Regions from separate parts of the Rahnella sp. PAMC25617 genome, predicted to be linked through region 3. Evidence: predicted binding sites of a transcription regulator. Region 3 holds the regulator's gene; each other region holds the start of a gene.
What was found. Region 3 encodes sigma-54, which starts transcription at its own class of promoters, with help from an activator protein. Its sites were predicted from a motif close to GTTGGCACANNTTTCGCTNT; they were not measured.

Region 1 (4,133 bases), on a different contig from region 3:
CATTGCGCTGATCATTTCCCGCCAGATTGTGAAGCCTCTGGCTGACACGCTTGAGGTTGCGCGACAGATAGCGCGCGGTGATTTAAGAGCTCATCTCAATACCACGCGTCGTGATGAACTGGGCGAACTGATGCAAGCAGTAGATGAGATGAACACCGATCTTCGCCGTATCATCGGTGATATTCGTGCCGGCGTGACGCAGGTAAGCCATGCCTCCGCAGAAATTGCGGCAGGAAATAATGATTTATCCGCACGTACTGAGGAACAGGCGGCTGCGCTTGAAGAAACGGCGGCCAGCATGGAGCAGTTAACGGCGACGGTTAAACAGAACGTAGACAATATTCATCACACCAGCCAACTGGCGGGCAGTACTTCGGAAACGGCGAACAAAGGCGGGCAACTGGTCTCTCATGTGGTGAAAACGATGAATGAAATCACGGCGAGCTCAGCAAAAATTGCTGACATTACAACGGTAATTAACAGCATCGCTTTTCAGACCAATATTCTGGCTCTCAATGCGGCCGTTGAAGCGGCGCGTGCAGGAGAACAGGGGCGGGGATTTGCTGTGGTGGCAAGTGAAGTGAGAAGTCTGGCGCAACGTAGTGCTCAGGCTGCAAAAGAGATAGAAGGTTTAATTGGTGAATCGGTAGAGCGAATTAATGCAGGGTCAGAGCTGGTAGAACAGGCGGGAACCACCATGCATGACATTGTGACTAAAGTGGCTAACGTTACCGAAATACTTAATGAAATTACGCAGGCATCGGATGAACAGAACAGGGGAATATCTCAGGTAGGGCAAGCCATAGTGGAGATGGACAGCGTGACTCAGCAAAACGCGGCCCTGGTGGAAGAGTCTTCTGCTGCTGCTAATGCGCTGCGGGATCAGGCACAAAATCTGGCGTCGTCTGTTTCGCGTTTTATTACTGAGTAATTTTATCCTCAAAACAGTCGTGTTATTACGGGCCGTTCAGGTACCTATAGCATGACTGTTTTATTCAGCCCGCCGTGTAATTCATCGGTCGGGCTGTCGAAAAAATGTAATTCCCATCGGTCACGCCTACTTCTTCACAATGCCCGCGATATCATTGGTGTTCATCAGATGATAATCGCCGTTCATGTCGGTGTAGCTGGTCATGCCGGTATCGCGGTCACGGTCGGGTTCACCGTGGGCGAAAAACTGGTCGCCCGCTTTGGTGTTGATCACATAATCACTGGCACAGCCTGATAATCCCATGGCCAGCACAATCGCCGTCAGGCAGGATAATTTCTTCATTGTTCAGTCGTTTCCTGTTGCAATCATCTGACCGCATTACAAAACAACCCGCCGAAAGAAGCAAAGAAAAAATATATCAACGGATTAGCCGTGGGGAACTTAACGTTACATTTTGGTGCAGGGCGTTCCGGTATCGTTATTTTCCTATTCTTTTCAGCACCAGTGCGGTGCGATGTGATCCCGTCGTTGTTTCTGCGAGTTCCCCGCAACGCCTGACAGGCGCTATCTATACTCACATAACCGTAACAATCACAGACGTCGGGTAACACTGGCAGATATTTTGCTTAAGTTTCTTACCTTTGATGTTGTCCGCCAGCGGTGGACAAACGGGATCTCCCCTCCATTGGCTTGTGCTTTAAATTTCAGATTTTCAGATTACGACTTTGCGTTGGTGTTTTTGCTGCATGCGTTGCCCATAACCCGTTTGCATAAACTCAGTCCTAAGGATCATGATGATGTCGATGAAATTTATGAAAAGTCCTCTCTCTCTTTTACTGGCTGGTTGTCTGGTCACGGCCTTCTCCGCGCGTGCGGATATTGTGATTGGGGTTGCCGGTCCGTTCACCGGTCCGAATGCCACTTATGGTGATCAGTACTGGCATGGGGCGACTCAGGCCGCCGAAGACATTAATGCCGCAGGCGGGATCAACGGCGAGAAAATCAAACTGGTTCAGGGTGATGATGCCTGCGAGCCAAAACAAGCGGTCGCGGTGGCTAACCGGCTGGTAGATCAGGATAAAGTGCAGGCAGTGGTCGGACATTTCTGTTCATCCTCTACCATGCCTGCGTCTGAGGTGTATAACGACGCCGGGATTATCGCCATCACGCCGGGCTCAACTAATCCGCAGATCACTGAACGCGGCATGAGCGATATGTTCCGTATGTGTGGGCGCGATGACCAGCAGGGGCTGGTGGCCAGCGATTACATCATCGACAAACTGAAAGCCAAAAAAGTGGTCATCATTCACGACAAAGATACCTACGGACAGGGGCTGGCGGATGCCACCAAAGCAGCGCTTAACAAACGCGGCGTGAAAGAAGTGATGTATGAAGGCCTGTCGCGCGGCGAAAAAGACTTTAATGCGCTGGTTACCAAAATCAGTGCGCAGAAACCAGATGTGGTGTTCTTTGGCGGCTGCCATCCGGAAGCCGGTCCGTTAGTTCGCCAGATGCGTGAGCAGGGCGTTCAGGCGACGTTCTTCTCCGGTGACTGTATCGTCAACGAAGAAATGGTCACCGCTGCCGGCGGTCCCCAATACACCAATGGCATTCTGATGACCTTTGGCAAAGACCCGCGTCTGATCCCGGACGGCAAAGCCGTTATCGATAAATTCCGCGCCAACAAATTCGAGCCGGAAGGTTACACCCTCTATTCCTACGCGTCCGTGCAGGCCATTGCCGCCGCCTTCAAAGCCACCGGCGGCAGCGATTCTGCCAAAGCCAGCGCCTGGCTTAAAGCCAACAGTGTCGATACCGTCATGGGTAAAAAGGCCTGGGACAGCAAAGGCGACCTGAAAGTCTCTGATTACGTGGTTTATAAGTGGGATGACAAAGGCAAATATCAGGAAGTTAAGGAATAACTCATTTTGATTTGCCAGTTCTAATCTGTGTCAGACCGCGCTCTTAGCCAGGCGCGGTCACAAAAAGAGACTGCGTATTTATGGATTCATTCTTCCTGCAACAACTGTTTAATGGCATTACGCTCGGTGCTGTCTACGGTCTCATCGCCATCGGCTACACCATGGTTTACGGTATTATCGGCATGATCAACTTTGCTCACGGCGAAGTGTATATGATTTCGGCTTACCTCTGCGCTATCGCGCTGGCGCTGCTTTCCTTCTTCGGGCTGCACTCTTTTCCGCTGCTGATCCTCGGCACACTGGTGTTCACCATCGTGGTGACCGGCGTTTACGGCTGGGCGATTGAGCGCATTGCCTACAAACCTCTGCGAAATTCCACGCGCCTTGCACCGCTGATTTCTGCTATCGGCATGTCGCTGATTTTGCAGAACTACGCACAAATCAGTCAGGGACCGCGACAGCAGGGCATTCCTACGATGTTTGATGGCGCGCTGCGTTTTCATATCGGAGACAGCTTTGTCCAGATGACCTACACCAAACTGTTCATTCTGGTGGCGTCCCTTGTCGGCATGTTGGTTTTGTCGTGGATTATCAGCAACACCAAACTCGGTCGTATGTGTCGTGCGGTACAGCAGGACAGAAAAATGGCCTCAATTCTCGGCATCAACACCGATCGCATTATCTCGCTGGTCTTTATGATCGGCGCGGCGATGGCGGGGCTGGCAGGCGTACTGGTCACCATGAACTACGGCACTTTTGATTTCTATGCCGGATTTATCATCGGCATCAAAGCCTTTACCGCAGCGGTACTCGGTGGGATCGGATCGTTACCGGGCGCGATGCTCGGCGGCCTGATACTGGGTATCGCCGAAGCGCAGTTCTCGGGCATGGTGAATTCCGATTACAAAGACGTGTTCTCTTTTGGATTGCTGGTGGTGATCCTTATTTTCCGCCCTCAGGGCCTGCTGGGCCGTCCGGTCGTGACGAAAGTGTGAGGGAAATAAAATGACGACACAAACTGCTGTGAGCGGCGGATTTTCGCTTAAACGCTGCCTGCTGGATGCCATTTTCGCCGGACTGGTGGCGTTGATTATTTTCGGACCTGTGGTCGGCGTGGTGCTGGACGGCTATAGCTTTAACTTTCATTCCCAGCGGCTAATCTGGATTATCGCCGCTGTCATGCTCGGACGTTTTTTGCTTAGCGCTTTTCTGGAAACCGCAGCCGGACAGAAAACGCGTGCGCGCTTCGAATCCGACAGCGCGGGTGTATACGTCCGTCC
Region 2 (4,133 bases), on a different contig from region 3:
AGTCACTTCGACCAGTTCGTCATCATCGATGAATTCCAGAGCTTGCTCCAGAGACATTTTGATAGCAGGAACCAGAGTCGTTGCTTCGTCAGTACCGGACGCACGCATGTTGGTCAGTTTCTTACCGGTCAGGCAGTTCACGGTCAGGTCGTTAGAACGTGAGTGAATACCGATGATCTGGCCTTCATACACTTCTGCGCCGTGGCCCAGGAACAATTTACCGCGGTCTTGCAGGCTGAACAGTGCGAACGCAACTGCTTTACCCTGACCGTTGGAGATCAGCACGCCGTTCTGACGCTGGCCGATTTCGCCCGGACGAACGTCATCGTAGTGGCTGAACGTGGAGTACAGCAGACCGGTACCAGAAGTCATGGTCATGAATTCTGTACGGAAGCCGATCAGGCCACGTGCAGGGATCAGGTAATCAAGACGGATACGACCTTTGCCGTCTGGGATCATGTCTTTGACATCGCCTTTACGCTCACCCATGGCCTGCATTACAGAACCCTGGTGTTGCTCTTCGATATCCAGTGTCACGTTCTCGAATGGCTCTTGCATGCGGCCATCGATTTTACGGTTGATTACTTTAGGACGGGAAACCGCCAGCTCGAAACCTTCACGACGCATGTTTTCGATCAGAACCGACAGGTGAAGTTCACCACGGCCTGAAACGCGGAATGCATCAGCATCTTCAGTTTCTTCAACACGCAATGCAACGTTGTGCACCAGTTCTTTGTTCAGACGGTCAAGGATCTGACGTGAAGTCACATACTTACCTTCTTTACCACAGAACGGAGAGGTGTTTACGTTGAAGTACATGGTTACTGTTGGTTCATCAACGCTCAGCGCTGGCAGAGCTTCAACATTCGCCGGATCACAGATTGTGTCGGAGATGTTCAGTTCGCCCAGGCCGGTGATTGCGATGATGTCGCCCGCTTCAGCAACGGTGGCTTCGATACGCTCAAGACCCATGTGGGTCAGAACTTTACCGACTTTACCGTTACGGGTTTTGCCTTCGCTGTCGATGACAGTGATTTGCTGGTTAGGCTTAACGGTACCGCGTTTGATGCGGCCGATGCCGATGACGCCAACATAGTTGTTGTAGTCCAGCTGAGAGATTTGCATCTGGAAAGGTGCATCCATCTCAACTTGTGGCGGAGATACGTGGTCAACGATCGCCTGGTACAACGGGGTCATGTCTTCGGCCATATCGTTATGGTCGTTACCCGCGATACCCATCAATGCTGATGCATAGATGATTGGGAAATCGAGTTGTTCGTCGGTTGCGTCCAGGTTTACGAACAGGTCGAAGACCTGATCAACAACCCAGTCAGGACGCGCGCCAGGGCGGTCAACCTTGTTGATTACCACGATCGGTTTCAGACCATTAGCGAATGCTTTTTTGGTCACGAAACGGGTTTGCGGCATTGGGCCATCCATTGCATCCACAACCAGCAGCACCGAGTCGACCATTGACATCACACGCTCTACCTCACCGCCGAAGTCGGCGTGTCCTGGGGTATCCACGATGTTGATGCGGTAGTCTTTCCAATTAATGGCGGTGTTTTTTGCGAGGATGGTAATCCCACGCTCTTTCTCCAAATCGTTGGAGTCCATTACGCGTTCAGTGGCTTCTACACGCTCTCCGAAAGTACCGGATTGTTGTAGCAGCTTGTCGACCAGGGTGGTTTTACCATGGTCAACGTGGGCAATAATGGCGATGTTACGCAAATTTTCGATCACAGCTTTGCCTCAGGCATTAGAAATAGCGCGCTATTGTACACGTATTAAGCGAGGTTCTAAACAAGATCACAAGGATCTTGATGAAACAACTTGTGGATGGTTACTTTGTGATCCCTTTCACGGTGCAAAAAGATCACTGAACCATTATGACGCACCGTTTTGGTGCCATGCATCTCAGAGATAGCACCATTATAGTGCAGAAATTCCGTTATGGTGCATACTTATCGAGTGCAAGAGCCCTGTAAAATGGCGTTGTTTGCATTTTCTCAAAGTTGGCACACTTTTCGCTAATAGTTTTTAGGGTAAAAAAAAGTTTTTACAGGGTGACGCGTCTGACCAGTCAAATAATAGCGCTGTTCAGTCCACACGCCAGTTCAAGTAAAGCTGTTATTTCCAACTAAAGACCAAAAATGGTTATTCGTTCCACGACGATAATGAGAAATTCGGGAGAACTAGTATGTCCGCTGAACACGTTTTGACGATGCTGAATGAGCATGAAGTGAAATTCGTAGATTTACGTTTCACAGATACCAAAGGCAAAGAACAGCACGTCACCATTCCTGCACACCAGGTTAGCGCTGACTTCTTCGAAGAAGGCAAAATGTTTGATGGCTCTTCAATCGGTGGCTGGAAAGGCATTAACGAATCTGACATGGTTTTGATGCCAGATGCGAGCACTGCTGTTCTTGACCCGTTCTACGAAGAAACCACGCTGATCATTCGTTGCGACATCCTTGAGCCAACTACGCTGCAAGGTTATGACCGCGACCCACGTTCTACCGCAAAACGTGCAGAAGACTTCCTGCGCTCTTCCGGTATCGCGGACACCGTTCTGTTCGGGCCAGAGCCAGAATTCTTCCTGTTTGATGATGTGCGCTTCGGCAGCAGCATCTCCGGTTCTCACGTGGCTATCGATGATATCGAAGGCGCATGGAACTCCAGCACCAAATATGAAGGCGGCAACAAAGGCCACCGTCCTGCAGTTAAAGGTGGTTACTTCCCGGTTCCTCCGGTCGACTCCTCCCAGGATCTGCGTTCTACCATGTGTCTGACCATGGAAGAAATGGGTCTGGTTGTTGAAGCTCACCACCACGAAGTGGCAACCGCGGGTCAGAACGAAGTGGCAACCCGCTTCAATACCCTGACCAAAAAAGCGGACGAAATTCAAATCTACAAATACGTGGTTCACAACGTGGCTCACGCATTTGGCAAAACTGCGACCTTCATGCCAAAACCAATGTTTGGCGATAACGGTTCCGGTATGCACTGCCACATGTCTCTGTCCAAGAACGGTAACAACCTGTTCGCTGGCGACAAATACGGCGGCCTGTCTGAAATGGCACTGTTCTACATCGGCGGTATCATCAAGCACGCTAAAGCGATCAACGCCTACGCTAACCCGACTACCAACTCCTACAAGCGTTTGGTCCCGGGCTACGAAGCGCCAGTGATGCTGGCTTACTCTGCGCGTAACCGTTCTGCATCCATCCGTATTCCACACGTATCAACGCCTAAAGCGATGCGTATCGAAGCACGCTTCCCTGATCCAGCGGCTAACCCATACCTGGCGTTTGCTGCACTGATGATGGCTGGCCTGGACGGTATCATCAACAAGATCCACCCTGGCGATGCGATGGACAAAAACCTGTATGACCTGCCACCGGAAGAAGAAGCAGAAATTCCAAAAGTTGCAGGTTCACTGGAAGAAGCGCTGAACGCACTGAACGAAGACCGCGAGTTCCTGACCCGTGGCGGCGTGTTCACTGACGACGCTATCGATGCTTACATTGGTCTGCGTAAAGAAGAAATGGATCGCGTGCGTATGACTCCGCATCCGGTTGAGTTCGAGCTGTACTACAGCGTCTAAAGACAGCGTTTAATTCTCGAATTAGCTGCTGAACTCAGCGCCCGTCCTCTGACCGGCGCTGAGAGAAATACCCGACTGGAGGCCTGGCGGTAAGAAAGCCTTCAGCGTCAAAATCAAGTAAGACGATTTTATTTGTTGCCGTGGAAACTTTCAGCCCATCTCCGGATGGGCTTTTTTCTCCACACTCTTTCCTGCTTAACCCCTCTGACCCGTGTTTTGGCCGGGTAGCGAGACAAATTGCACCCATCAGGTGCGGGAGACTGCGGTATGGCAACTGGCAAGCTGCCCGATGCTGGGCAGATCCTGAATTCTTTAATCAACAGCGTTCTGCTGTTGGACGACGATTTGGCTGTGCATTACGCCAACCCGGCGGCTCAGCAATTACTGGCGCAAAGTTCCCGCAAACTTTTTGGCACCCCGTTGCCAGAGCTGGTGGGATATTTTTCGCTGAACATCGAGTTAATGCGTGAAAGTCTGACAGCCGGACAGGGCTTTACAGACAGCGAAGTGACTTTAGTCGTCG
Region 3 (4,133 bases):
CAAATAGTGCTTTAATTATTAGTCTTCGTCAAAACCTGAATTAATCAGATTTACGACGGCGCTGAGAGCCTGTTCTTCATCTGGCCCGGTGGCTTCGATTTCGATTTTCTGACCTTTCGGGGAATCGAGCATCAGCAGCGCGATCACGCTGCTGGCTTCCGCTTCAATGCCTGTGCCGTTGCGCAGCATCACTTCTGATTCAAAGCTCTGCACCAGTTCAAATAACTTCATCGCCGGACGGGCATGCATCCCTAACCGGTTTTTGATTTCTACCGTTTGTTTTACCGTCATGATTTACGTTTTTCCAGCGTGCGATGGCGGGATTGCACGTTCTTCCCGCGGGAACGGAAATAGTCGGCCAGTTGCTCTGCGATATACACCGAACGGTGCTTACCGCCGGTACAACCAATGGCGACGGTCAGATAGCTGCGGTTGTTGGTTTCCAGCATCGGCAGCCATTGTTCAAGGTAGCTGCGGGTCTGGTAGATAAAGTTGTGCACTTCGGTATGACGGTCGAGGAACGCCGCCACCGGTTTGTCTAGGCCGGTCATCGGACGCAGTTTCGGATCCCAGTGCGGGTTCGGCAGGAAGCGTACATCGAACACGTAATCCGCATCAATCGGAATGCCGTGTTTGAAACCAAAGGATTCGAAGACCATCGTCAGTTCACGTTCGCGTTTACCCAGCAGGCGGGTACGCAGCATTTCTGCCAGTTCGTGAACGGACATTTCGGACGTGTCGATGATGAGATCAGCGGAAGAACGCAGAGGCTCGAGCAGATCGGCTTCTTCATCAATGGCACTTTCGAGGGAGAGATTTTTGCTGGAAAGCGGGTGCAGACGACGGGTGTCGCTGTAGCGGCGGATCAGCGTGTTGCGGTCGGCATCAAGGAACAACAGCTGCGGTGAGAAGCTCTCCGGCAGTTGTGACATCGCGTACTCATAAACTTCCGGGGTTTCCGGCATGTTACGCACGTCGATGCTGACGGCAGCTGACGTATTACGTTCAACGAGGGTCTGGGCAAGCTGCGGCAATAACACCACCGGCAGGTTATCCACACAGTAAAAACCCATGTCTTCCAATGCCCGTAGGGCAACCGATTTCCCGGAACCGGAACGGCCGCTGACAATCATCAGCACCATGGTGTCACTCCCCTGGCATTCAGTGTTCAGAATTCATTTTCCCGGCACCGTACCGGGAATCAGCAATTTATTCGTTTTCAGTCATTATCTGGAACAGTTCTTCATCGCTCTGCGCACTACGAAGGCGGCGACACACTGTTTTATCAGCTAATTTCTTAGCCACCAAAGATAATGTATGTAAATGGGTTTTACATTGATCTGCCGGTACCAGCAAGGCAAAAAGTAAGTCTACCGGCTGATTATCGATGGCATCAAAAGCGATCGGTTGTTCCAGCTGAATGAACACGCCGACGGCACGTAACGTATCTTCTTCCAGCTTACCGTGCGGGATGGCGATCCCGGCACCGATCCCGGTGCTGCCCATACGTTCACGGGTCAAAATAGCGTCGAAAATCACCTGTGGCGACAAATTAAGTTGTCTGGCTGCCAGTTCGCTGATGATTTCCAGTGCGCGTTTTTTGCTGGCGCAATGAACGCCGCTTTTAGTGCATTCGGCATTAAGCACCGACGTTAATTGCATTGCTATATCGTTGTTCATGTCATCTTTCACTTTTGCGCTGTTTCACCCTTAAAGCTATATCGGCTCGTTTCCCGAAGGTCACAAGCCGATGCCCGAAGGTTTGTAGCACAGGGTTGGCTACATGAATGTCAGTGCTGTTTCAGTTTGTCTTTATGTTTATTCAGCTGACGGGCCAGTTTATCAACCAGTCCGTCAATCGCTGCGTACATATCCTGATGTTCCGAGGTGGCATGTAACTCGCCTCCATTCACATGCAAAGTTGCTTCGGCAACTTTTTGCACCTTTTCCACGCTCAACACCACATACACCTGATTAATCCTGTCGAAATACTGCTCAAGCTTGGCCAGCTTCGACGTGATGAACTCTCTCAGGGGATCCGTGATCTCAATGTGATGTCCGGTAATGTTGAGCTGCATAATGTCTTCCTTCTCTGTTGAGGTCAAACTAACTGTTTACGTTGGTTTGAGGGCGGGATGGACAAAGACTCTCGGTATTTGGCGACGGTTCGTCGTGCAACCATAATTCCCTGATCGGAAAGCAGGGTCGCTAACTTACTGTCACTGAGCGGTTTTACAGGATTCTCCGCTGCGATTAATTTCTTCACCAGCGCCCGGATGGCGGTTGACGATGCCTCGCCGCCGCTGTCTGTACTGACATGGCTGGAAAAGAAATACTTCAGTTCGAAAATGCCACGCGGGCTGTGCAGAAACTTCTGCGTCGTGACGCGTGAAATCGTCGATTCGTGCATTTCTACGGCGCTGGCGATATCAGCCAGCACCATAGGTTTCATAAATTCTTCACCCAGTTCAAAGAACGCCTGCTGCTGCTCAACGATACAGCGCGTGACTTTCAACAGCGTGTCGTTACGGCTTTCCAGGCTTTTGATTAACCATTTGGCTTCCTGCAGGTTGCTGCGGATAAACTGCCCGTCGCTGTCGCTGCGTGCGGAATTCCCCATCGCGGCGTACTGCTGGTTAATCTTCAGACGCGGAATGCTGTCCGAATTGAGTTCAACCGTCCAGACTCCTGACACTTTGCGCACCAGCACATCCGGGATCACGTATTCGGATTCGCCGGTATTGATCGACTGGCCCGGACGCGGATCAAGAGACTGGATCAGGAGCATCGCTCCTTTCAGTGTATCTTCTTTTAACCGGGTTGATCGCATAAGTGCGCGGAAATCATGGTTCGCCAGCAAATCCAGATGTTCGCTGATGATAAGACGGGCTTCGGTGATGAAAGGCGTGTCGGTCACATACTGGGAAAGTTGGATCAGCAGGCAGTCGCGCAGGTCGCGCGCGGCCACGCCGACCGGGTCAAAACGCTGTACGCGTTTGAGCACGGCTTCCACTTCGTCCATCGTGACGTTTTCATCCCCGATGCTTTCCAGAATGTCGTCAAGAGAAACGGTGAGGTAACCGGTGTCATCGACCGCATCGACAATGGACGTCGCAATCGCCGCATCAGTATCTGAGAACGGCGTCAGCTCGACCTGCCACATCAGGTAATCCTGAAGGGTCTGGGTGGTTTCACCCTGATAAATCGGCAGCTCGTCGTCGCTGTAATCATTACCGGTGCCGGAAGGCGTGCCCGCGGTATAGATTTCATCCCAGGTCGCATCCAGCGGCAGCTCTTCGGGCATGTCTTTTTGCTCGAGTGCTTCGCGGGTATCTAACCCTTCGCTGTCGGTGGCTTCTACCGAGTCGATTTCTTCATGAAGGTCGGTTTGTTCCAGCAGAGGGTTGCTCTCCAGCGCGAGTTGGATCTCCTGTTGGAGCTCAAGCGTGGACAATTGCAACAGGCGGATGGCCTGTTGTAACTGTGGAGTCATTGCCAGTTGTTGGCTGAATCTGAGTTGCAAACCTTGCTTCATATCTTGGCTTTATTTCCGTTGATGAGTGAAAACGGCAACACTTCTGTCAGAGACGGCCTGTTTCATTTTAAAGTGAAACAGGCACGGTTCCGGCGGCACAGATCACAGACGGAATTCTTCACCAAGATAAACGCGTTTAACTTGTTCATCAGCAAGAATATCGGCTGGCGTGCCGTGGGCGATTAACTTGCCCTGACTGACGATGTAAGCGCGTTCACACACGTCGAGCGTTTCGCGAACGTTATGGTCGGTGATCAGTACGCCGAGGCCACTGTCACGCAAATGCTCAATGATTTTTTTGATGTCGATAACTGAAATCGGGTCAACACCGGCGAACGGTTCATCCAGCAGAATGAATTTAGGGTTCGCCGCCAGCGCGCGGGCGATTTCAACACGACGGCGTTCACCACCGGACAGTGACTGACCGAGGTTATCGCGCAAATGAGAAATATGGAACTCTTCCATCAGTTCATTGGCGCGATCGTTACGCTGTTCTTTGTTCAGATCGTCGCGGATCTGCAACACGGCCATCAGGTTATCAAATACGCTGAGGCGGCGGAAAATGGACGCTTCCTGAGGAAGATAGCCAATACCGCGA

Region 1: a site for sigma-54 is predicted at 1,541-1,560, ahead of ACM615_RS06835 (branched-chain amino acid ABC transporter substrate-binding protein). Genes of this name have one in related genera too.
Region 2: a site for sigma-54 is predicted at 2,015-2,034, ahead of glnA (glutamate--ammonia ligase). Genes of this name have one in related genera too.

The regions. Positions count from the first base shown of each region.
Region 1 covers NZ_JBOCUM010000006.1:183,955-188,087, reverse strand. The annotation lists gene ACM615_RS06845 (methyl-accepting chemotaxis protein) at 1-931, shown strand, start outside; gene ACM615_RS06840 (YgdI/YgdR family lipoprotein) at 1,058-1,273, opposite strand; gene ACM615_RS06835 (branched-chain amino acid ABC transporter substrate-binding protein) at 1,729-2,853, shown strand; gene ACM615_RS06830 (ABC transporter permease subunit) at 2,934-3,848, shown strand; gene livM (high-affinity branched-chain amino acid ABC transporter permease LivM) at 3,859-4,133, shown strand, end outside.
Region 2 covers NZ_JBOCUM010000004.1:28,445-32,577, forward strand. The annotation lists gene typA (ribosome-dependent GTPase TypA) at 1-1,743, opposite strand, end outside; gene glnA (glutamate--ammonia ligase) at 2,201-3,610, shown strand; gene glnL (nitrogen regulation protein NR(II)) at 3,878-4,133, shown strand, end outside.
Region 3 covers NZ_JBOCUM010000013.1:102,088-106,220, reverse strand. The annotation lists gene npr (PTS phosphocarrier protein NPr) at 19-291, opposite strand; gene rapZ (RNase adapter RapZ) at 288-1,142, opposite strand; gene ptsN (PTS IIA-like nitrogen regulatory protein PtsN) at 1,210-1,692, opposite strand; gene hpf (ribosome hibernation promoting factor) at 1,791-2,078, opposite strand; gene rpoN (RNA polymerase factor sigma-54) at 2,102-3,535, opposite strand; gene lptB (LPS export ABC transporter ATP-binding protein) at 3,638-4,133, opposite strand, start outside.